Regions from separate parts of the Paucibacter sp. JuS9 genome, predicted to be linked through region 1. Evidence: predicted binding sites of a transcription regulator. Region 1 holds the regulator's gene; each other region holds the start of a gene.
What was found. Region 1 encodes sigma-54, which starts transcription at its own class of promoters, with help from an activator protein. Its sites were predicted from a motif close to TGGCANGNAANCTGCTTT; they were not measured.
Positions count from the first base shown of each region.

Region 2: the regulator sigma-54 is predicted to act here: its motif matches at 3,122-3,139, upstream of ABT392_RS00390 (CmpA/NrtA family ABC transporter substrate-binding protein).
Region 3: the regulator sigma-54 is predicted to act here: its motif matches at 3,225-3,242, upstream of ABT392_RS10255 (PEP-CTERM sorting domain-containing protein).
Region 4: the regulator sigma-54 is predicted to act here: its motif matches at 1,256-1,273, upstream of ABT392_RS20945 (TorF family putative porin).

Region 1 is NZ_CP194172.1:4,103,997-4,109,078, reverse strand. Features, by position in the region: gene ABT392_RS18260 (TonB-dependent receptor) at 1-1,539, opposite strand, end outside; gene ABT392_RS18255 (RNA polymerase factor sigma-54) at 1,984-3,483, opposite strand; gene lptB (LPS export ABC transporter ATP-binding protein) at 3,504-4,283, opposite strand; gene lptA (lipopolysaccharide transport periplasmic protein LptA) at 4,280-4,912, opposite strand; gene ABT392_RS18240 (thiol:disulfide interchange protein DsbA/DsbL) at 4,983-5,082, opposite strand, start outside.
Region 2 is NZ_CP194172.1:95,474-100,555, reverse strand. Features, by position in the region: gene nirB (nitrite reductase large subunit NirB) at 1-15, opposite strand, end outside; gene ABT392_RS00400 (ABC transporter ATP-binding protein) at 12-815, opposite strand; gene ntrB (nitrate ABC transporter permease) at 820-1,719, opposite strand; gene ABT392_RS00390 (CmpA/NrtA family ABC transporter substrate-binding protein) at 1,730-2,947, opposite strand; gene ABT392_RS00385 (ANTAR domain-containing response regulator) at 3,226-3,834, opposite strand; gene ABT392_RS00380 (FKBP-type peptidyl-prolyl cis-trans isomerase) at 3,961-4,365, opposite strand; gene ABT392_RS00375 (TRAP transporter large permease) at 4,861-5,082, opposite strand, start outside.
Region 3 is NZ_CP194172.1:2,300,432-2,305,513, forward strand. Features, by position in the region: gene ABT392_RS10245 (DUF1501 domain-containing protein) at 1-1,147, opposite strand, end outside; gene ABT392_RS10250 (DUF1800 domain-containing protein) at 1,287-3,026, opposite strand; gene ABT392_RS10255 (PEP-CTERM sorting domain-containing protein) at 3,278-3,805, shown strand; gene ABT392_RS10260 (3-oxoacid CoA-transferase subunit B) at 3,907-4,545, opposite strand; gene ABT392_RS10265 (CoA transferase subunit A) at 4,548-5,082, opposite strand, start outside.
Region 4 is NZ_CP194172.1:4,693,850-4,698,931, forward strand. Features, by position in the region: gene amt (ammonium transporter) at 1-64, opposite strand, end outside; gene glnK (P-II family nitrogen regulator) at 93-431, opposite strand; gene ABT392_RS20945 (TorF family putative porin) at 470-1,195, opposite strand; gene ABT392_RS20950 (fused MFS/spermidine synthase) at 1,481-2,092, shown strand; gene ABT392_RS20955 (spermine/spermidine synthase domain-containing protein) at 2,089-3,660, shown strand; gene ABT392_RS20960 (YifB family Mg chelatase-like AAA ATPase) at 3,701-5,082, shown strand, end outside.

The sequences.
Region 1 (5,082 bases):
GCTGTCGGTGGTGGTGTAGCTCGTCACGTGGTGCGAGTCATCCACCGTGTAGCCGGGCTTGATGTTCACCGTCGCGCCCTGGGCCAGCGGCGCACCGGCGCGGTAGCTGTAGGTCGTCGGCATCAGGGTGTAGGGGTAGGCCAGGCCGGTGCCCAGCGAGCGCACGCCAGCGGCCGAGTCGACGAAGGTGCCGGCCGTGTTGTAGGTCGGCGTGCCACCCACCGAGAAGTTGCCCACCACGTCGGCCACCTTGCGCTGGTTGGACGCGTACTTGCCGTAGATGTTCAATTCATCGCTGACCTTGAAATCCAGGCGGATGTCGCCGCCGTGGCGACGGTCGTCCTGGCCGCGCACATAGGAGCGGATCAGCGCCGGCGTGTAGTCGTTCCACTGGTTCAGGCAGCTCAGCTGTTCGTTGTTGCGCTGGTTGATGGCCAGCGTGCGCGCCGTGCTGCCGTTGATCGCGCTGGTCTGCGCCGTGGTGAGATTGGGGAAGGCAGTGAAGCAGTCGGCCTTGCTCTGCGCAGCGGCCGATTTGGTGATCAGCTCCAGCGGCGTGGCTGCATTGAAGGTGCCGCCGGCCGTCAGCGGCGAGGCCAGGAACGTGGCGTTGACCGTCGGGTCGGTCTTGGAGACCGTGGCCGGGTTGAAGGCAAAGGTCTTCTCCGGCGAGTTGTCGAAGTCCGCCTGGCGCAACAGGCCTTGCAGGCCGTTGACGCCGCCATTGCTCTGCTGATGGCTCTCGCTGTTGTAGTTGGACTTGTTCAGGTTGACCAGCACGCCCAGACGCTTGTCCAGGAACTTGTCGGCCAGCACCAGGTTCAGGTTGGGCGTGGTCTTCCTGTTCAGGGAGCTCTCGGTGGCGGCCACGCGCAGCGAGTAATAGGGCTTCTTGAAGTCCAGGCCGGTCCGCGTGTTGATGATGATGCTGCCGCCGAGCGAGCCTTCGGTCATCGCGGCGGTCGAACCCTTGACCACGTCCACGCTCTTGATCAGGTCCGACGAAAGCTCGCGGAACTCGACACCGCGGCCACCGCCACCACCCAGCAGGTCGGTGCCGCCACCAGCCTGCACGGCCTGGCCATCCATCTCCACACGCGTGAGATCGGCGCCGGTGCCGCGCACCGAGACGCTCACGCCTTCGCCGAAGTCGCCGCGGTCCAGCGCCACACCGGCAATGCGCGAGATCGCTTCGCCGATATTGCGGTCAGGGAAGGCACCGACGTCTTCCGCCACGACCGAGTCGGTGGCCGTGGCCGCGCGCTTCTTGCGGTCGATGCTGGACTGCTGCGAGAGCCGCGTGCCGATCACCAGCACCGAGCTCAGCTCGGCCGTGGCCTTCGCTGCCGGCTTCTTGTCATCCTTGCTGTCCTTGGCCTGTTCACCGCCTTGCGCCGCTTCGGCCGCGGGCTTGGCCGGCGCTACGGGCGTCGTGCTCGCTTGAGCCATCGCGGCCTCGCTGGCCATCAGCGTGAGGGCCATGGAAACGGCCAGGGCCAGGCCATCCGGCCGCAAGGCCAGTTTCGAAATCTTGTTCACAAGCTGTCTCCGTCACCGGGCTTGGCCGGCACTTTTTGTCATTGACTGGTGTTCACCGCAAGCGCCCCGAGGCTTCACGAGGCGGCGATCTACAAGCCTGCTTGCAAGGCCCGGATGAGGCCCGCCTGCGCTTGTGAGGAGTCCAGCTTATGAGGACGGGTCCGAATCGATGTATGACGCTTGTGCGTCGAACTATCGGAATTTTGAATAGCGGATGAATCGGCCGGGAAGCAAGGTTTCCGGTCACCCACTTTGCGGGTTATCCCGGGCGGATTCAGGGCGCATCAATCAACGCCTTGATCGTTTGTGCCGGCGCTGTTGCGGTGCGGCGACTGACGCGGCAAAGTCCTAGCAAGTCGCTGGGTCATGCGTTGGCAGCGCGCTGCGCGGCAGGCATTCAGGGCCCCGTTCAGACCCCCGCTCAGACCCCAGGTCAGAGTCGCGTCAAAGCGCCTTGCGCAGATTGGCCGGCGCAATTTTCAGCGCCTCGCGGTACTTGGCCACCGTGCGCCGCGCCACCTGGATGCCCTGCTCTTCCAGCATGTCGGACAAGGCGCTGTCGGACAGCGGCTTGTTGTTGTCTTCGGCGTCGACGAACTGCTTGATCAGCGCGCGCACCGCCGTGCTGGAGGCATTGCCGCCGGCATCGGTGTTGAGGCCGGACCCGAAGAAGTACTTCAGCTCGAAGGTGCCATGCGGCGTGGCCATGTACTTGGCCGTGGTCACGCGCGAGATGGTCGATTCATGCAGGCCCAGCTCGTCGGCTATTTCTCTGAGCACCAGCGGCTTCATCGCCAGCGCCCCATGCTGGAAGAAGCCCTTCTGCCGCTCGACGATGGCCTGCGAGACACGCAGGATGGTGTCGAAGCGCTGCTGGATGTTCTTGATGAACCAGCGCGCCTCCTGCAATTGGCCGCCCAGCGCGCTGTTGCTGATGCCGCCGCGCGTGGCGCGCAGCGCATTGGCATAGAGCTCGTTGATGCGCAGCTTGGGCGCGACCTCGGGGTTGAGCATCACACGGAATCCGCGGCCGCTCTTGCTGACGATCACGTCCGGCACCACGGCCGCCGCCTCGCCTGGCGCAAACGGCCGGCCCGGCTTGGGCTCCAGTGTCTGGATCAGCGTCTGCGCCTCGCGCAGCAGCTGTTCGTCGGCGCCGGTGAGTGCCATCAGCTTCTTGCTGTCGCGCCGGGCCAGCAGCTCCAGGTGGTTCTTGCAGATCAGGATGGCCACCACCTGCACCTGGCTGCGCGGCCGCGTGCGCAGTTGCAGGAGCAGGCATTCGGAGAGGTCCCGGGCGCCGACACCGGTGGGCTCCATGCTCTGCAGCCAGCGCAAGGCCACCTGCAGGCGTTCCAGCAATTCCTCGAGTGCCTCGGGGTCGTCTTCACCGGCGAGCGAGGCGGCGATCTCTTCCAGCGGGTCGGCCAGGTAGCCGTCGTCGTTCAGCGATTCGATCAGCACCAGGAGCGCGGCGCGGTCTTCGCTGCTGAAAGACATGCCGGCCATCTGCTGTTGCAGATGCTGCTGCAGGCTGATGGACGGCGCCTCGGTCTCGGGCCTTTCTCCGTCTTCGCTGCTGGAGCTGGCGCTGCCGGGCAGCTCGCGGATGCCGTCGAAGTCGTCGCCCTCGGTGCCGTTTTCCCAGTCTTCGCGCTCGGTGGTGCCGAAGTCCTCGGCCTTGATCTCGCTCGCGGCCTCACCATCGCCTGAAGGTGCCGAGTCGGGTTCGTCGGACGCGTTGCCGCGGACTTCGCTGAGCTCGGGTGCGGTGACCGCGCTGCCGAATTCCTCGTCGGTCTCGAGCAGCGGGTTCTGCGCCAGCATCTGCTCCACTTCCTGGTGCAGCTCCAGTGTGGAGAGCTGCAGCAGCCGGATCGACTGCTGCAACTGGGGCGTCAGCGCCAGATGCTGACTGAGCCGTACCTGCAGGGTGGGTTTCATCTCAGCGCAGCCCCAGCAGCCTACATTTTGAAGTGTTCGCCGAGGTACACCTTGCGCACGTCGGCGTTGGCCACCAGCTCGTCGGGCGTGCCTTCGGCCAGCACCTCGCCCTCGCTGATGATGTAGGCGCGGTCGCAGATGCCCAGGGTCTCGCGCACGTTGTGATCGGTGATCAGCACACCGATGCCGCGCGCCTTCAGGAAGCCGATGATGCGTTGGATCTCGAGCACGGCGATCGGGTCCACGCCGGCAAAGGGCTCGTCCAGGAGGATGAAGCGCGGCTGCGTGGCCAGGGCGCGGGCAATCTCGACCCGGCGGCGCTCGCCGCCCGAGAGCGCGGGTGCAGGGCTGTCGCGCAGCTTCTCGATCGAGAGCTCGTGCAGGAGGCTGTCCAGCATCTCGTTGATGCGGGTCTTGGTCCAGGGCTTGCCGTTCTCGTCCTGCTGCAGCTCCAGCACGGCGCGGATGTTTTCCTCGACGGTGAGCTTGCGGAAGATCGAAGCCTCCTGCGGCAGATAGGACAGCCCGAGGCGCGAGCGGCGGTGGATGGGCAGGCGCTCCAGCGCCTCGCCATCGAGCCGGATCTCGCCGGCGTCCGCCCGCACCAGGCCGACGATCATGTAGAAGCTGGTGGTCTTGCCGGCACCGTTGGGACCCAGGAGGCCCACGACTTCACCGCTGTCCACGGCCAGGTGCACGTTCTTGACCACGCGGCGCACGCCGTAGGTCTTCTGCAGTCCGTCGGCCTCAAGCCGGCTCGGGCGGCCCGGTGCCGCCGCTGCGCTGTCGATGCCGCTCATGAGGGCTTGCGAGGCGTGGTTTGCAGCGTGGTGCTGGGCTGCAGTTGGGTCGGTGCGCTGCTTGCGGACGGCAATGCCTCGGGCGCACTGGCTGCGCGCGGCATCAACACCATGCGGCCGCGGCCGTTGGGGCTGCGCTCGACATTGCCGCCGCTGGTCTTGAAGAGTTCGCTGCGGTTGTCATAGGCGATCTCGCCACCGGTGGTCTCCCCCGTGACGAGGCCGTTGCGCAGTTGGCGAAGCACCGCATTGCCGACGAAGCGGACGGTTTCCTTGCGGCTGTCGTATTCGATCTGGTCGGCCCTGCCTTCGATCACCTCGCCCGGCGTGTCACGGCCCTGGCTGAAGCTCACCTGCTTGTCGCCGTCCGAAGTGGCCGAGGCCTGGAAGAAGCCGTCGGGGGTTTCCTTGATCACCACCTTGCCGGCCTTCAGCAGCAGGCTGCCCTGGCTCAGGATCACGTTGCCGGTGAGCTCGGTCAGCTGGTTGGCGATCTCGACCCGACCGCCTTCGTCATAGCTGATGTTCATCGGCTTGTAGCGGTCGCCCTTTTCGGCGCCCGCCGGCGCAGCGGCCAGCAAGGCGAGGGCGCTCAGCAGCAGCGAGGAGGAAAGATGGGCAGGGCGCATGGTGGGTGGGCGGCACAAAACTTGCAGGCCATTCTAGGCCCAGCCCACCCCCGGGCCGCTGGCAATTACGTCACGGCTTTGAGCTGCGCGCGCGCTGGATCAGGCTGTTGGCGACCTGCAGCGCGCGCATGCCCTGTTCCTGTTCGGTCATGCCACGTTCGCCCACCATC
Region 2 (5,082 bases), 1.0 Mb from region 1:
CTTCATCTTCTTCATGCTGCAGCCTCCACATGGGCATGGCGGGTGTAGAGGAAGTCGATCACCGCCTTGCGGGCATGCAAATAGACCGGGTCTTCGGCCAAGGCCACGCGGTCGCGCGGCCGTGGCAAGTCCACCGGGAGAATCTCGCCGATGGTGGCGGCCGGCCCGTTGGTCATCATCACGATGCGGTCCGAGAGCAGCACGGCTTCATCCACGTCGTGCGTCACCATCACCACCGTGCTCTGCGTTCTCGCCACGATCTTCAGGAGTTCGTCCTGCAGCTTGGCGCGGGTCAGCGCGTCGAGTGCGCCGAAGGGCTCGTCCATCAGCAGGACCTTGGGCTCCATGGCCAGCGCCCGGGCAATGCCGATGCGCTGCTTCATGCCACCCGAAATTTCCTGCGGCTTCTTGGCGGCCGCATGTCCCATGCCGACCAGCGCCAGCGCATCTAGCGTACGCTGTTTGAGCTGGGCCTTTGTCTCCTCGGCACCGAAAACGCGCTCGACCGCCAGGTACACGTTCTCAAAGCACGTGAGCCAGGGCAGGAGCGAATGATTCTGGAACACGACCGCGCGCTCGGGGCCGGGCGCCGCGATCTCGCGGCCATCGCAGATCAGGCCGCCGCTGGTGGGCGAGAGCAGCCCCGCGATCAGGTTCAGCAGCGTGGACTTGCCGCAGCCCGAATGGCCGATCAGCGTGATGAACTCGCCGCGCTGCACTTCAAGATTGATCTCGCGCAGTGCATGGAACTTTCCCTTGCGGGTGGCGAACACCATTTCGGCGTCCTGCACCAGGACAAATGGTTTGCTGCTCATGGGGTCAGTCCTCGCTGAAGGAGAAGCGCTGGGCCACGAGCATCAGGAGTTGCTCCAAGGCCAGGCCCACGATGCCGATCACGAAGATGGCGATGATGATGTGCTGGACGTTCAGGTTGTTCCACTCGTCCCAGACCCAGAAGCCGATGCCCACGCCGCCGGTCAGCATCTCGGCCGCCACGATCACCAGCCAGGCCGTGCCGACGGACAGGCGCACACCCGTCAGCAGGTAGGGCAGGACGGCCGGGAACAGGATGCGCGTGATGACTTTCCATTCGCTGAGGTTCAAGACGCGGGCCACGTTCAGGTAGTCCTGCGGCACGCGCTGCACGCCCACGGCGGTGTTGACGACCATCGGCCAGATCGAGCAGATGAAGATGGTCCAGATCGCGGCCGGATTGGCGCTCTTGAACACCAGCAGGCCGATGGGCAGCCAGGCCAGCGGCGACACCGGCTTCAGCAGGCTGATCAAGGGCGAGACCATGCGGTTCGCGAACTCGAAGCGGCCGATGATGAAGCCCAGCGGGATGCCCACCAGGGCCGCGAGGCCGAAGCCCATGGCCACGCGCTGCAGCGAGAACAGGATGTTCCAGCCTATGCCCTGATCGTTCGGGCCCTTGCTGTAGAAGGGGTCGGCAAACAGCTTGACGGCGGCATCGAAGGTTTGAACGGGCGTGGGAAAACTGCCGCCCTTTTGCGTCAGCAGTCCCCACACGCCGACCAGCAAGGCCAGGCCGAGGATGGGTGGCAGCACGCGCATCCAGAAGGCGCGCCAGTCCAGCGGTGCGCGCGCCTTGGGCTGCGGCTTGGCGACGACAGCCAAGGGCTCGCGAGGCTTGGCTGCCACGGCGGCTGGCTCCTCGCTGATCACTTCGCGCGGCGAATGAAAGACTGCGGAGACCATGTTGTGCTCCTCAAGCCTTGACCTTGAACGAATCGGCGTACTTGGCGGGTTCCTTGCCGTCCCAGGTCACGCCGTCGATCAGCTTGCTGGCGCGCAGGGCGTCCTTGGGCACGCTGACCTTCAGCTGCGATGCGGCCTGCTTGTAGAGCTCGATCTGGTTGATCTGCTTGGCCACGCCCAGGTAATCGGGATGGCCCTTGATCAGGCCCCAACGCTTGTGCTGGGTGAGGAACCACATGCCGTCCGACAGATAGGGGAAGTTCACCGCACCGTCGTTGAAGAACTTCATGTGGTTCGGGTCGTCCCAGGTCTTGCCCAGGCCGTTCTGGTAGCGGCCGAGGATGCGCTGGTTGATCGCGTCGGCGCTGGTATTGACATAGGACTTGTCGGCGATGGTGTCGGCCATCTTCAGCTTGTTCTGCAGGCCGGCATCGATCCAGCGGCTGGCCTCCAGCACGGCCATGATCACGGCGCGCGCGGTGTTCGGATACTTCTTCGCGAACTCGCCGGTCGTGCCCAGCACCTTCTCGGGATGGTCCTTCCAGATGTCCTGCGTGGTCACGGCGGTGATGCCGATGCCGTCCATGATGGCGCGGTGGCCCCAGGGCTCGCCGACGCAGTAGCCGTCCATATTGCCCACGCGCATGTTTGCCACCATCTGCGGCGGCGGCACGGTGATGACCTTGGCGTCCTTGATCGGATTGATGCCGACACTGGCCAGCCAGTAGTACAGCCACATCGCATGCGTGCCGGTCGGGAAGGTCTGCGCGAAGGTGTACTCGCGCTTCTCGGTGCTCATCAGCTTGGCGAGCGAGGCGCCATCCACGGCGCCCTTGTCCGCCAGCTTCTTCGACAGCGTGATGGCCTGGCCGTTGTTGTTCAGGGTCATCAGCACGGCCATGTCCTTCTTCGGCCCGCTGACGCCGAGGTGCACGCCGTAGATCAGGCCGTAAAGCACGTGCGCCATGTCCAGCTCGCCGTTGACCAGCTTGTCACGCACACCAGCCCACGAGGCTTCCTTGGTCGGGATGATCTTGATGCCGTACTTCTTGTCGAAGCCCAGCACCGAGGCCATCACGATGGAGGCGCAGTCGGTCAGGGGGATGAAGCCGATGCGCACCTCCTCCTTCTCGGGCTTGTCCGAGCCGGCGGCCCAGGCCATGGGGCTCATGGCACTCATGGCGGCACCGGCAGCGCCGGCCAGCAATGTGCGGCGTTCCTCGCTCATCAAACCCTCCTTGTGCAGCTTCTTTCCAGTCGTATGGCTCATCGAGATCTCCAAGCAGAAAAGGACAAAGGCGTCGCGACCAGGAGACCACTCGCGTGTCTCCATCGGTCGGACGCCTTTGTCCTTGTTCGATTCCAGAAGGGCCCACGCCGTTGCGGGCCCGACGACTTCACTTCAGCAGAAAGCGTGCCAGCGTTATTCCGGGAGATTTGGCCGGTGCACGCACCGGCCGCGCACTGTTTGCCGGCATCGCTGCGCCAGATTGGTGCAATGCAACATCAACCCGGGCGCAAAAGGGAATGCGCGTCGATGACCCGCTCTGCCACGGCGGCCAACGCCTCACCGCGGTCCATCGCGAGCTTGCGCAGACGCTTGTAGGCCGCGTCCTCATCCAGGCCCAGCTCGCTCATCAGGATGCCCTTGGCCTTCTCCACGCTCTTGCGGCTGGCCAATTGCGCCTGCGCCTTGCCCAGCTCCTGGCGCAGCGCCAGGTCTTGCTCGAAACGGGCAATCGCCACCTGCAGCACCGGCGCCAGGCGCTCGGCGCGCAGGCCGGCCACCACATAGGCGCTGACGCCCGCCTTCAGGGCGCGGCGCATCGGGTCGTCGCCGCCGTCCTCGGAAAACATCACCACCGGGCGCGGCATCGTCTCCGACACCGTGGCAAGCATCTCTACCGTGTCGCGGGTGGGCGATTCGCTGTCGACGATCACCACATCGGGCTTCAAGCGCAGCACGCAGTCATGGATCAGCGTGGCCTGCTCCACCACGCCCACCACCTCGCAGCCCAGGCGCGCCAGCTCGTCGCTGATCAGCGCGCCGCGGTGGGCACCGTCATCGATCAGCAGGATGCGCAGGCCCTGGGCCAGGGAGAGGGAGTCGCTCAAGGGGGGTTGTTACGGGACAAGGGTTGCAGGGCTTGACGCAACTTCCATGCCCGCAAGCGGGCCTCAGCAATCAATCAAGGTCACAGCCCATCGGTCCATGGCCATCCCCGAGGCGACCCGCCGTGCTCAGGGCTTGACGATGCCCAGCAGCTCGATCTCGAAGGTCAGCGGCGTGTTGGGCGGAATGGCGCCGCCACCGGCACCGCGTTCGCCATAGGCCAGGGCGGCCGGGCAATAGAACTTGGCCTTGCCGCCGACCTTCATCAACTGCACGCCTTCGGTCCAGCAACGGATCACGCGGTTGAGCGGCAGGTCCATCGGCTCGCCGCGGGCGACCGAACTGTCGAACTCGCGGCCGTCGAGAAAGCGGCCGACGTAGTGCACCTTGACCTTGTCGTTCTGCGTCGGCTTCGCGCCGGTGCCGGCCACGACTTCGGTGTAGACCAGGCCCGAGGCGGTGGTGATGGGTTCGGCGGCCAAGGCCGGCGACAGGCACAGCGCGAGGGGAATCAAGGCGAGCAGCTTGCGCATGGAATTCATCCAGGGTTTTCGATGGAGCCGGATCATCGCATCGCGCGCGCATGCAAAAAATGGCTCATCGCCGATCTGAGGGGGAGACTCATGCAGGCACGTAGCTGCCGTTCGTTTTCTTGTTCCTCGGTTGGTCGAAGATCAGGCCGCCAGCGGGTTCCCCTGCGCTCGTGTCCCCCGGCCCTGGCTGCGCCAGGCCCTCCTCCTTTACCTCGCTTCGGGAAACCCACTGCCGTCCTGCTCCGGCCACACTGGGCATGTGCCTCGACACAGGCGACGGGCGGTGCGGGTCAGGACGGTTGGGCGCTCTGTGGAGTGAGGTAGAGGAGGAGGCCGAAGGCCGGGGGACACGAACGCAACAGAGCGCCCAAGCGGCCTGATCTTCGAGCCATCATGAAAGACGGCAACGTGCCGTCAAGGGACATCCAAGGAATTCGGCGATTCAGCAGAAAAAAGGGCTCGCCGTGGCGAGCCCCTATTGCAAGTGCCTTGGTCCTATTTCAGGAGCAGCTGCGGCAGCCACAGCGAGATCTGAGGCACATAGGTCACCACGCCCAGGAAGATCAGCATCGTGAGCAGCCAGGGCCAGACGGCCACGGTCAGCTCCGAGATGCCCATCTTGGTGATACCCGAGGCCACATAGAGGTTCAGGCCCACCGGCGGGTGGCACATGCCCACCTCCATGTTCACCACGATCAGGATGCCGAAGTGCACCGG
Region 3 (5,082 bases), 1.8 Mb from region 1:
AGCCGTGGTCGGACCCGTCGCCATTGCTGGTCAGGGTGCGGCCGAAATCGCTGGCGGTGAAGGCGGTGACCTGGTTGTTGGCGCCGATCTCGACCATGGCGTCGTGGAAGCTGGCCATGGCGCTGCCGATATTGGTGAGCAGGGTCGGATGCTGGTCGGGCAGGAAGTCGTGCAGGTCAAAGCCGCCCAGTGAAACAAAGAAGACCTGGCGGCTCGCGCCGAGGCTGGAGCGCGCGGCGATCAGCTTGGCCACCATCTGCAGTTGCGCCGCCAGACTGTTCGCTGTGTTGAACGGCGTCTTCAAGGCCGGCAGGCCGGCCAGTGCAGTGCTGACGATGCTCTGCGCACTGACCGAGCGGCTGACCACGCGGTTGAGCTCCTGTTCCATCCAGTGCGAACGCTGGGCCGTGATCAGGCTGCGCATGGCATCAGCACAGGCTTGCGAGCCATACATCGCCTTCGTGATGCCGTTGATGGCCACCGCACCATTGGTCGAGAGCTGGTATTGCACCGCCTGCTTGCCCGACATGAAGACCGCGTTGCCCGAGACATTGATGCAGGTGAAGGTCGAGTTGCCGTTGCTGTTCATGAACAGGTCGCCCAGGCGGCCGCCCCAGCCCGAGATCGCGCCTTCGGGCGTCGAGGCCTGCCAGACGCTTTGCTGGTCGTTGTGCGAGAACAGCTTGGGCGGCAACGGCACGCTCTGCGCCTTGTACTGGGCAAGCGTGGTCGGCTGCACCAGCGTGCCGATGTTCGCGAGCACGCCCAGATGTCCGGCATTGAAGATCGGCATCAGCGGGCTGAGCTGCGGCGCCAAGGCCATCTGCCGGCCGCTGGGCAGGGCCACGACCGGGTTCAACAGGGTCGCTGTCAACTGATCGCGTGGCGTGGCGATGGTCTGGCGAATGGTCGCGTAGGCGTTGTAGTTCGTCTGGTCGTAGGGCACCAGGGTGTTGCCGTAGTCATTGCCGCCGTAGAGAAAGATGCAGACCAGGGCCTTGTAGTCAGAGGGCGCACTCTGCGCCGCTGCCTCGCCGATGGCCGCCAGATTCAAGGCCCAGGGGGCGGCCACGCCGGTGACACCGAGGGCCGAGGCGCGGCGCAGGAATTCGCGGCGCTGCATCGCGCGCAGGTTCGAGACATTCATCGAAATCTCCTCGGCAGCCACAAACCAGTGGTCGCATCGCAAAAAGCAGGTCGAGCCAAGCGGAGCCCGAGGATCCGGCTTTGCCGGGCCTGCGGGCTCGCCCCCTTGAGGGGGCGCGCGAAGCGCGTAGGGGGTGGTCTCATTTCTGAATCTGGTATTCGGGCGAGGCCATCAGCAGAAGGATGGTGGCCTGGATGCGGTTGAGCCGCGCGGTGTCGCTGCTGGCGGTGATGCTGCCCACGGCTGTCTTGATTGCATTGAGCGTGACAACGCTGATGCCGCCACCCGCCAGCAGCAGCGCCCATTTGTCCACCAGCGCTGGCGCATCATTGGCCAGCGTCAGCTCGGCCGAGTAGTTGGGCTTGAGCTCGCCCACGCCGCTGGCAATCACCGTCTGCATGTAGTTGAGATAGCCGGCCACCGTACTCTCGTTGCAGAGCTGGAACTCGGGCGCGGTGACACCGCCGATGCCAAGGGCAGAGTTCGGCGGCACATAGCCGGGCCGGAAGAAGTTGAAGACCGAGGGACTGCGCATCGGACTCTGGCCCAGGCGCGTGGACGGGTCAGACAGATTGCCCACGTTCCACAAGTCAGTGGGCGACGTGAGGCCGGCATTGCGCGCCCACTGCACGAAGCGCTGCACCGGTTCACGCAGTTTGCCGCTGGCATCGCCCACGGGCGCCGAGCGAGCTTCGGTGTCGAGCAGGATGGCCTTCAGCACTGCTTTCAGGTCGCCGCGCTGGCCGCTGCCGTTGTTGTTGAAGACCGCGGCCACGCGCTGCACATAGGCAGTGCTGGGGTTGGAGCAGACCAGGCGCTGGATCAACTGCCGGCCGATGAAGGGGCCGACGTTGGGATGATTGGCCAGCGTGTCCAGCGCCGTCTTCAGGGCCGTTGGGCCATCGGCCGTGGACGGGATATCGACATCGAGCACCTTCTTGGCGCCGGTCGAGAAGCGGTTGGCGAGATGCACCATCGGGCGCTTTGCATGGCCCGGCTCGGTGCTCGAGGCATTGTCGAATTCCCAGCCGGTGAGCACCCGCGCCAGATCGGTGATATTGGCCTGCGTGTAGCTGTCCAGAGGCTTGCCGTCGGTGCCGAGCTTGGGCGTGCCGTCGATATTGAGCTGCACCAGGCCGATGGTGAACAGCTGCATCACCTCGCGGGCGTAGTTCTCGTCGGGCACGCGGCCCGTGGCCGCATCTTCCTTGCGGTTGCCCCGCATGTTCAGGTACACGCCCATGGCCGGCGACAAGGTCACCGCATTCAGCAGGTCTCGGTAGTTGCCGAAGGCGTGCTCCCCAAGCCAGTCCACATAGGCGGCAGTCATGAAGGCCGGCCAGTTGACCGGCAGGCCGTTCATCGACACCACGAAGATCTCTGACAAGGCCAGCACCATGCGCTGGCGCAACTGGTCGGGCGATCCAATCAACTGGCGCCAGATCGTGTTGTCGGCGCCTGCCAGGCTGTTGAGGTTGGCCGTCACGGCGTAGCCCTTGGCCACCATCCAGTCGTAGTGACCCTGGCTTCGCGGCAGCGCCAGCTGCGCGTCGATCCAGGCGGCATAGCCATTGGCGCGCACCGTGGCGATGTCCGCCGTGCTCGCTGCAAAACCGGCTTGAGCCAGGAAGCGCGAGGCTTCGGCTTCGGTGGGCTGCGGTGGCGGAGGTGGCGGAGGTGGCGGTGAGGGGCTTGGCGTGGGGACCGGTGCTGGGCTGCCGCCTCCACCGCCCCCTCCGCCACATGCGCTCAACAGTGCCGCGCTCAAGAGTACCGGCAATGGCGCTGAGCTCGCTGAGGTGTCGAGCGCCAGCGGCGGCGCTGGGGAATCCGCGGGCTCGGGAGCAAGGCTTGTCGCCAGGATTGATTCTTTTGCCATCGTCCGACCTCGTGCAAAGCTGCGACCCGATTAGATGGTGCGCCCGGCGAACCGGTACGTCTCAGGCGTAAAGAAGTGCAAGCCGTGCTGCACGCAGCCGACAAACCGTGAAATAGTACCGTTCAAATTGTCGACAGGGTTTACACCGTGGAGGCAACCACTTCCCTAGTTTCCTTTCAGATCAAGGACTTAGGGGTCTGGCACGAAAGCTGCTGAGACATTGCCATCTACGAACCACTGGAAGCTACGACATGCTGAACAAAATCGCTCGCACCATCGGCCTGGCCGCCCTGATCGGCGTGTCTGCCACGGCAGCCCAAGCTGGCGTCATGACCTTCACCTCGCTGGTCAGCAACACCAACTACTCTGAAGCCGGCCTGACGATGACGTCCACCTCCGTCTGGAACTGGCCCGGCGCGGGCATGGCCCACATGGATGACGGCGAGGCCATCTTCAAGCTCGCAAGCAATGGCTACTTCACCCTGGAAAGCGTCGACATGGTCAGGGACGGCGGCATTGGCCCAGCCGTCTTCGCTGCCTATGACGGCGGCAGCCTGATCGGCACGGTGGAAGTTGGCGGTGACGCAGGTCACTTCAGCTTTGACGCTGCGACATTCGGCGGCATCGATGAGATCCGCGTCAGCGTTCTGGACAACCACTTCACCTTCGACAACCTGACCTTCAGTGCCGCCACCGCCGCTGTGCCGGAACCTGCTTCGCTGGCCCTGGTGGGCGTGGCCTTGCTCGGCATCGGCGCTGCCCGCCGCCGCAAGGCCTGAGCATTGCAGAAGACCTGAGGCAAGCGGTTCGGCGCTTGCGTCATGAACAAGAAAAAGGCCCGCGTCACTGCGGGCCTTTGTCATTGCGGTGCGCGGTCTTCTCAGATCAGCGGCACGCCGGTCTTGCTCTGCACGAACTCGCGCGTCACGCCCTCGGCCAGCTCGACGAGCTTCAGGCCCTGCGGCGTCACATCCATCACTGCGAGGTCGGTGATGATGCGATTGACCACGGCCTTGCCGGTCAGCGGCAGCGTGCACTGGGGCAGGATCTTCATGTCTTCGCTGCCGTCCTTCTTGCGGGCCACATGCTCCATCAGCACGATGACGCGCTTGACGCCGGCCACCAGGTCCATGGCACCGCCCATGCCCTTGACCATCTTGCCCGGGATCATCCAGTTCGCCAGGTCACCGCTGGCTGTCACCTGCATGGCGCCGAGGATGGACAGGTTGATCTTGCCGCCACGGATCATGGCAAAACTGTCATGGCTGCCGAAGATCGAGGAGCCGGCGATCGTGGTCACCGTCTGCTTGCCGGCATTGATCAGGTCGGCATCGACCTCGTCTTCGGTCGGAAAGGGGCCGATGCCCAGCATGCCGTTCTCGCTCTGCAGCCAGACTTCCTTGTCTGCGGGCACGAAGTTGGCAACAAGGGTCGGAATGCCGATGCCCAGGTTGACGTAGAAACCGTCTTCCAGCTCTTGCGCCGCGCGGGCCGCCATTTGGTCTTGGGTCCAGGCCATGGTCAGGCTCCCTTCTTTTCACTCAGAGTGCGCTTCTCGATGCGCTTCTCGGGATTCGCGTTCACCACGATGCGGTGCACATAGATGCCGGGCAGATGAACCGAGTCCGGGTCGAAGCTGCCGGTGGGCACGATCTCTTCCACTTCCACCACGGTGATCTTGCCGGCCATGGCAGCGGCCGGGTTGAAGTTGCGGGCGGTGCGGCGGAACAGCAGGTTGCCGCTCTCATCGGCCTTCCAGGCCTTGACCAGCGCCACCTCGGGCACAAGGGCCAGCTCCATCACATAGGTCTGGCCATCGAACTCGCGCAGTTCCTTGCCCTCGGCCACGATGGTGCCGACGCCGGTGCGCGTGAAAAAGGCCGGGATGCCGGCACCACCGGCCCGCAGCTTCTCCGCGAGCGTGCCCTGCGGCGTGAACTCGAGCTCCAGTTCGCCGGCCAGGTACTGGCGCTCGAACTCCTTGTTCTCGCCCACATAGCTGGAGATCATCTTCTTGATCTGCCGGGTCTCCAGCAACTGGCCCAGGCCGAAGCCA
Region 4 (5,082 bases), 590 kb from region 1:
GGGCCCAGGCGGCGGGCGCGAAGACCGCAGCGGCCAGGGCCAGGGAGGCGAGAAGTTTCTTCATCGTTTGTTCTCCAACAGGCTTCTTGTTGTCAAAGAGCGTCCGTGCCGGTCTCGCCGGTACGGATGCGCACGACCTGGTCCAGCGGCGAGACAAAGATCTTGCCGTCGCCGATCTTGCCGGTGCGGGCCGAGGACTCGATGGCCTCGATCACCTGCTCCACCACGTCGTCGGCCACCGCCGCTTCGATCTTCACCTTGGGCAGGAAATCGACGACGTATTCGGCGCCGCGGTACAGCTCGGTATGGCCTTTCTGGCGGCCGAAGCCCTTGACCTCGGTGACGGTCAGGCCCTGCACGCCGATGGCGCTGAGGGCTTCGCGCACTTCGTCAAGCTTGAAGGGCTTGATGACGGCGGTGATCAGTTTCATGGTGGGTTACTCCGTGCGTGCGACGTGCGCTTGTTTCTTCAGAAGCTCTTCTTGAGCGACAGGACCAGGCCGGCCTTGCCCAGGTTCTTGGACGAGGGGCCGCCGACATAGGCGTCGGTATCGGTGCCGATGACGGCGCCCGAGACCACCAGGCCGCTGAAGTCCTTGGACAGGGCGAGGCTGTAGTCGGTGTAGCTGTACGTCTTGTTGTGACGCACTTCCTGGCGGCCCAGGTGCGGGGTGAGCATCAGGCCGTCGCCGAGGTCGAAGCTGGCGCTCAGGTCGAGGTAGAGGCTGCCCTTGCTGTTGGCGAAGCCGAACAGATTGCTGGTGCTGTACGACAGCTTGCCCGTGACCGGGCCGGCGGTCAGGGCACCGTAGAGCTCCAGCGTGTTGGCGCTGGGGTTCAGCTTGTTCTTGCTGTAGTAGTACTGCAGCACGCCGACGTCCAGCAGCAGGTCCTTGGAGACTTCGGTCTTGTAGCCGGCGTAGACGTCGACTTCGGCCGGGGCATCGCCGCCCGCGTCCTTGATCCACTTGATCGTGGAGCCCCAGGCGCCGATGTAGAAGCCGCTCGGCGAAGCGTAATCGGCACCGCCCTGCAGGGCCGGCTTCAGGCGGGTCTGCGAAATGCCGCGATAGCGGTAGTCGGTGGTGACACTGACATTGAAGGACAAGGGATCGACCGGTGCGGCTGCTTCCTGGGCAAAAGCGGGCAGGGCAGCGGAAAGGGCCAGGGCCAGGGTGGCAAGTTGTTGCTTCATTCGCAGGACTCCTTGATTGGGGGAATGGGTCAGGATGGCAAACAGGATTTCAAGCCAGCTCTTGCAGCTTCCGTGCCAGCACCGGTTTGGTCCGTTCCAGGGGCTGTGCCCCGGGGAAGGCAGGGCTCACGTGCCGTATCGGCTGGTCGCGGTGCACCACAATGGCTCATTTGCGCCGCTTGCGCCAGTCTGGTGCGCGCCCCACAAGCGTGCGGATGGGGTCGGGACGGCAAGGGCTTGCGCCGGGTTAGCATCGGCCGCGATACGAACATCCGGAGGTCATTCTTGAGCCAGCGATCTCGTGCCACCTTGCGGGTGGCCACCGCCTTCTTCCTCTCCGGCTTTGCGGCGCTGGTCTACCAACTGGCCTGGCAACGCCTGCTCTTCGTGGTGATCGGGGTCGACATCGAGTCGGTGACCATCGTGGTCTCGACCTTCATGCTGGGCCTGGGTCTCGGTGCCCTGCTGGGCGGTGCGCTGGCTGATCGCTGGCCGGCCCGCATCCTCCTGGCCTTTTGCCTGTTCGAGGGCGCGATCGCGGCCTATGGCCTGGTCAGCGTGGACCTGCTGCAGGCTTGCGCAGCCCTGTTCGCCGGGCTGTCGAGGCCGGCGGCGGCGGCCCTGAGCTTTGCCCTGCTCCTCTTGCCCACCGTCTGCATGGGCGCGACGCTGCCAATGCTGGTCGCTCATGCCTGGCGGAGCTCGGGCAATGTGGGCGTGTCCACGGGCACGCTGTATTTCATCAACACCCTGGGCGCGGCCACTGGCGCGCTGGCCATTGGCTTCTTCCTGCTGTATTGGCTGGACCTGCGTCAGGCCGTCTGGTTGGCGGCCGCGCTCAATGCCGCAGCAAGCCTGATCGTTGCCAGCGCTCTGCGCGGGAGGGCCGCGGCATGAACGAGAACCAAACCGGGCTGCGCCGTCTGGCCCTGGCCTTGTCCTTCAGCGTCGGCCTGCTGTCGCTGAGCCAGGAAATCCTCTGGGTCCGGCTGCTCTCCTTCGGGCAGCAGGGGCGACCCCAGGCCTTCGCCATCGTGCTGGCGGCCTTTCTGCTGGGCATCTCCATTGGTGCCGTCGTCGGGCGGCGCATCTGTGCGAACAGTCCAGCCGTGCTGGCTTCGGCGGCACGGGCGCTGTGCTGGGCCGCGGCGCTGGACCTGGTCGCCCTGCAACTGATGGCGCCGTTGCTTGGCAATTCGCCAATTCGCCTGGCCGGCCTGGTGTTGATGATCGCGGTGACCGCAGGCGCCAAGGGCGTTCTGTTCCCCATCGTCCATCACCTCGGCTCCGCGACGGCCGAAGCTGACCTCGGTCGCTCGGTGTCGCGTGTCTATCTGGCCAATGTCATGGGCTCGGCACTTGGCCCCCTGATCACCGGCTTCTGGCTGCTGGATGTGCTGCGGGTCGAGAGCGTCTGGGCGCTGGTGTGTGGCGCGACGGCGCTGCTGGGCTTGTTGACGCTCGCTGCAACGCCGCAGCGGCGCGTCAGCTGGTTCGCCATGCCGGCGGCGTTGCTGGCGCTGGGCCTGGTCCTGGTCGTGCACCCCCTGGTCGTCATCGACAAGGTCGCCGAGCCCTGGCAGGGCGACGCACCCTTGGCGCACCTGATCCAGAACAAGCACGGCATCCTGCATGTCACCCACGGCGACGACAGCGACACCACCTATGGTGGCAACGCCTATGACGGCCGCATCAATGTCGACATGGCACAGAACTCGAACGGACTGGACCGTGCCTACCTGATGGCGCTGCTGCACAACAAGCCTCGCCGGGTGCTCGTGATCGGCCTGTCCACCGGGGCCTGGACCGAGGTCATCCTGGGCTTTCCAGGTGTCGAGCAGGTTGACGTGGTGGAGATCAACCCGGGCTACCGCGAAATGATCTCGCGCTATCCGGCGGTGGCGCCGCTCCTGAGCGACCCACGCGTGCGCCTGCACATCGACGATGGCCGGCGCTGGCTGCGAGCGCATCCGCAGGCGCAGTACGACCTGATTTTCCAGAACACCACCTTCCACTGGCGCGCGTACACGACGCTCCTGCTGTCGCACGAGTACCTGAGCGAGCTGGGCAGGCATCTGGCGCCCGGTGGCGTTGCGGCCATGAACACCACCAGCAGCCGCGATGCGTATGCCACGGCGCTGGCCGTATTTCCGCACGTCATCCGCTACGGCAACTTCGCCTACATGAGCGCCGCTGCGCTGCAACGCCGGCCCGATGCAGAGGCCGTCCTGCGTGCCTGCCGCACCGGCGGTAAGCCAAGCTTTGGCGAAGCCTTGTTCACCAAGCCTCACGTGGCCTGGAAGCTCTTGAATGAACCCCTGCAGCCGGCAGCGGAGTACCTTCAGGCCAACGCCGGTGCGGTGCCGCCGATGGTGATCACGGATCTGAACATGATCAGCGAATACCGCCATGGGCAGCCGCCGCTGTTCGGCCTGCTGGCACCCCTGCTGCCGCCAACGCCGTAGCACAATCGCCGGCATTTGCTAACTCACAAGGGGAGCGTCCATGTCATTGGCCGTGATCCACAGCCGCGCGCTCGACGGCCTGGCCGCGGCGCCGGTCAGTGTCGAAGTGCATCTGGCCAACGGCCTGCCCAGCTTCACCCTGGTGGGCCTGGCCGATACCGAGGTCAAGGAAGCGCGTGAGCGGGTGCGGGCCGCCTTGCAGAGCAGTGGCCTGGCCTTTCCCCATGACAAGCGGATCACGGTCAATCTGGCGCCCGCCGACCTGCCCAAGGAGGGCGCACGCTTCGACCTGCCGATTGCGCTGGGCATCCTGGCGGCCAGTGGCCAGCTCGATGCAAGCCGGCTCGATGGATTCGAATGCGCCGGTGAGCTCTCGCTGGCCGGGCATCTGCGCCCGGTGCGCGGCGCGCTGGCCATGGCGCTGGCCTTGCGGCGCGAGGCTTCGCCGCGGCGCCTGCTCTTGCCAGTGGCCAGTGCGGCGGAGGCATCGCTGGTCGAAGGCGTGGACGTGCGAGAGGCGGCGCATCTGCTCGACCTGGTGGCCTGCCTGCTGCCGGCTGCTGAGCAGCAGCTTCCCCGCGCCCAGGCGGCGCCCCGGCAGGCGGCGGAGCCAGGCCCGGACCTGCGTGACATCAAGGGCCAGGCCGCGCCCAAGCGGGCGCTGGAGATCGCCGCGGCTGGCGAGCTGAGCCTGCTCTTGATTGGCCCGCCGGGCAGCGGCAAGTCGATGCTGGCCCAGCGTCTGCCCGGCTTGCTGCCGCCGCTGGATGATGAGGAGGCGCTGGAATCGGCTGCCGTGCTCAGCCTGGCCGGCGCCTTCGTGCCAGCGCGTTGGGGGCGTCGCTCGTTCAGGTCGCCGCATCACAGTGCTTCCAGTGTGGCGCTGGTGGGCGGTGGTTCGCCGCCGCGGCCGGGCGAGATTTCCCTGGCACAGCACGGCGTGCTCTTCCTGGATGAATTCCCCGAATTTCAAAGGACGGCCCTTGAGGCCTTGCGCGAGCCCCTGGAAACAGGGCGCATCCTGATTGCCCGCGCGGCCCGACATGCGGAGTTCCCGGCCCGCTTCCAGCTGGTGGCGGCGATGAACCCCTGCCCGTGCGGCCATCATGGCAGCCAGGTGCAGGCCTGCCGCTGCACGCCGGAACAGGTGAGCCGCTACCAAGGCCGACTCAGCGGGCCGCTGCTGGACCGCATCGACCTGCGCATCGAGGTGCCGGCGGTGGCGCCGGCCTCGATGGCCAGCGCGGCAGGAGGCCAAAGCAGCGCCGAGGTTGCCGCCCGCGTCGCCGCGGCGCGGGCGCGTGCCCTGCATCGCCAGGGCTGCAGCAACGCCCGCCTGGCGGCCCAGGCGCTGGACCAGCATGCGCAGCTGGGCGCGGCCGAGGCGCGCTTCCTGGACAAGACGGCCACCAGCCTCGGCTG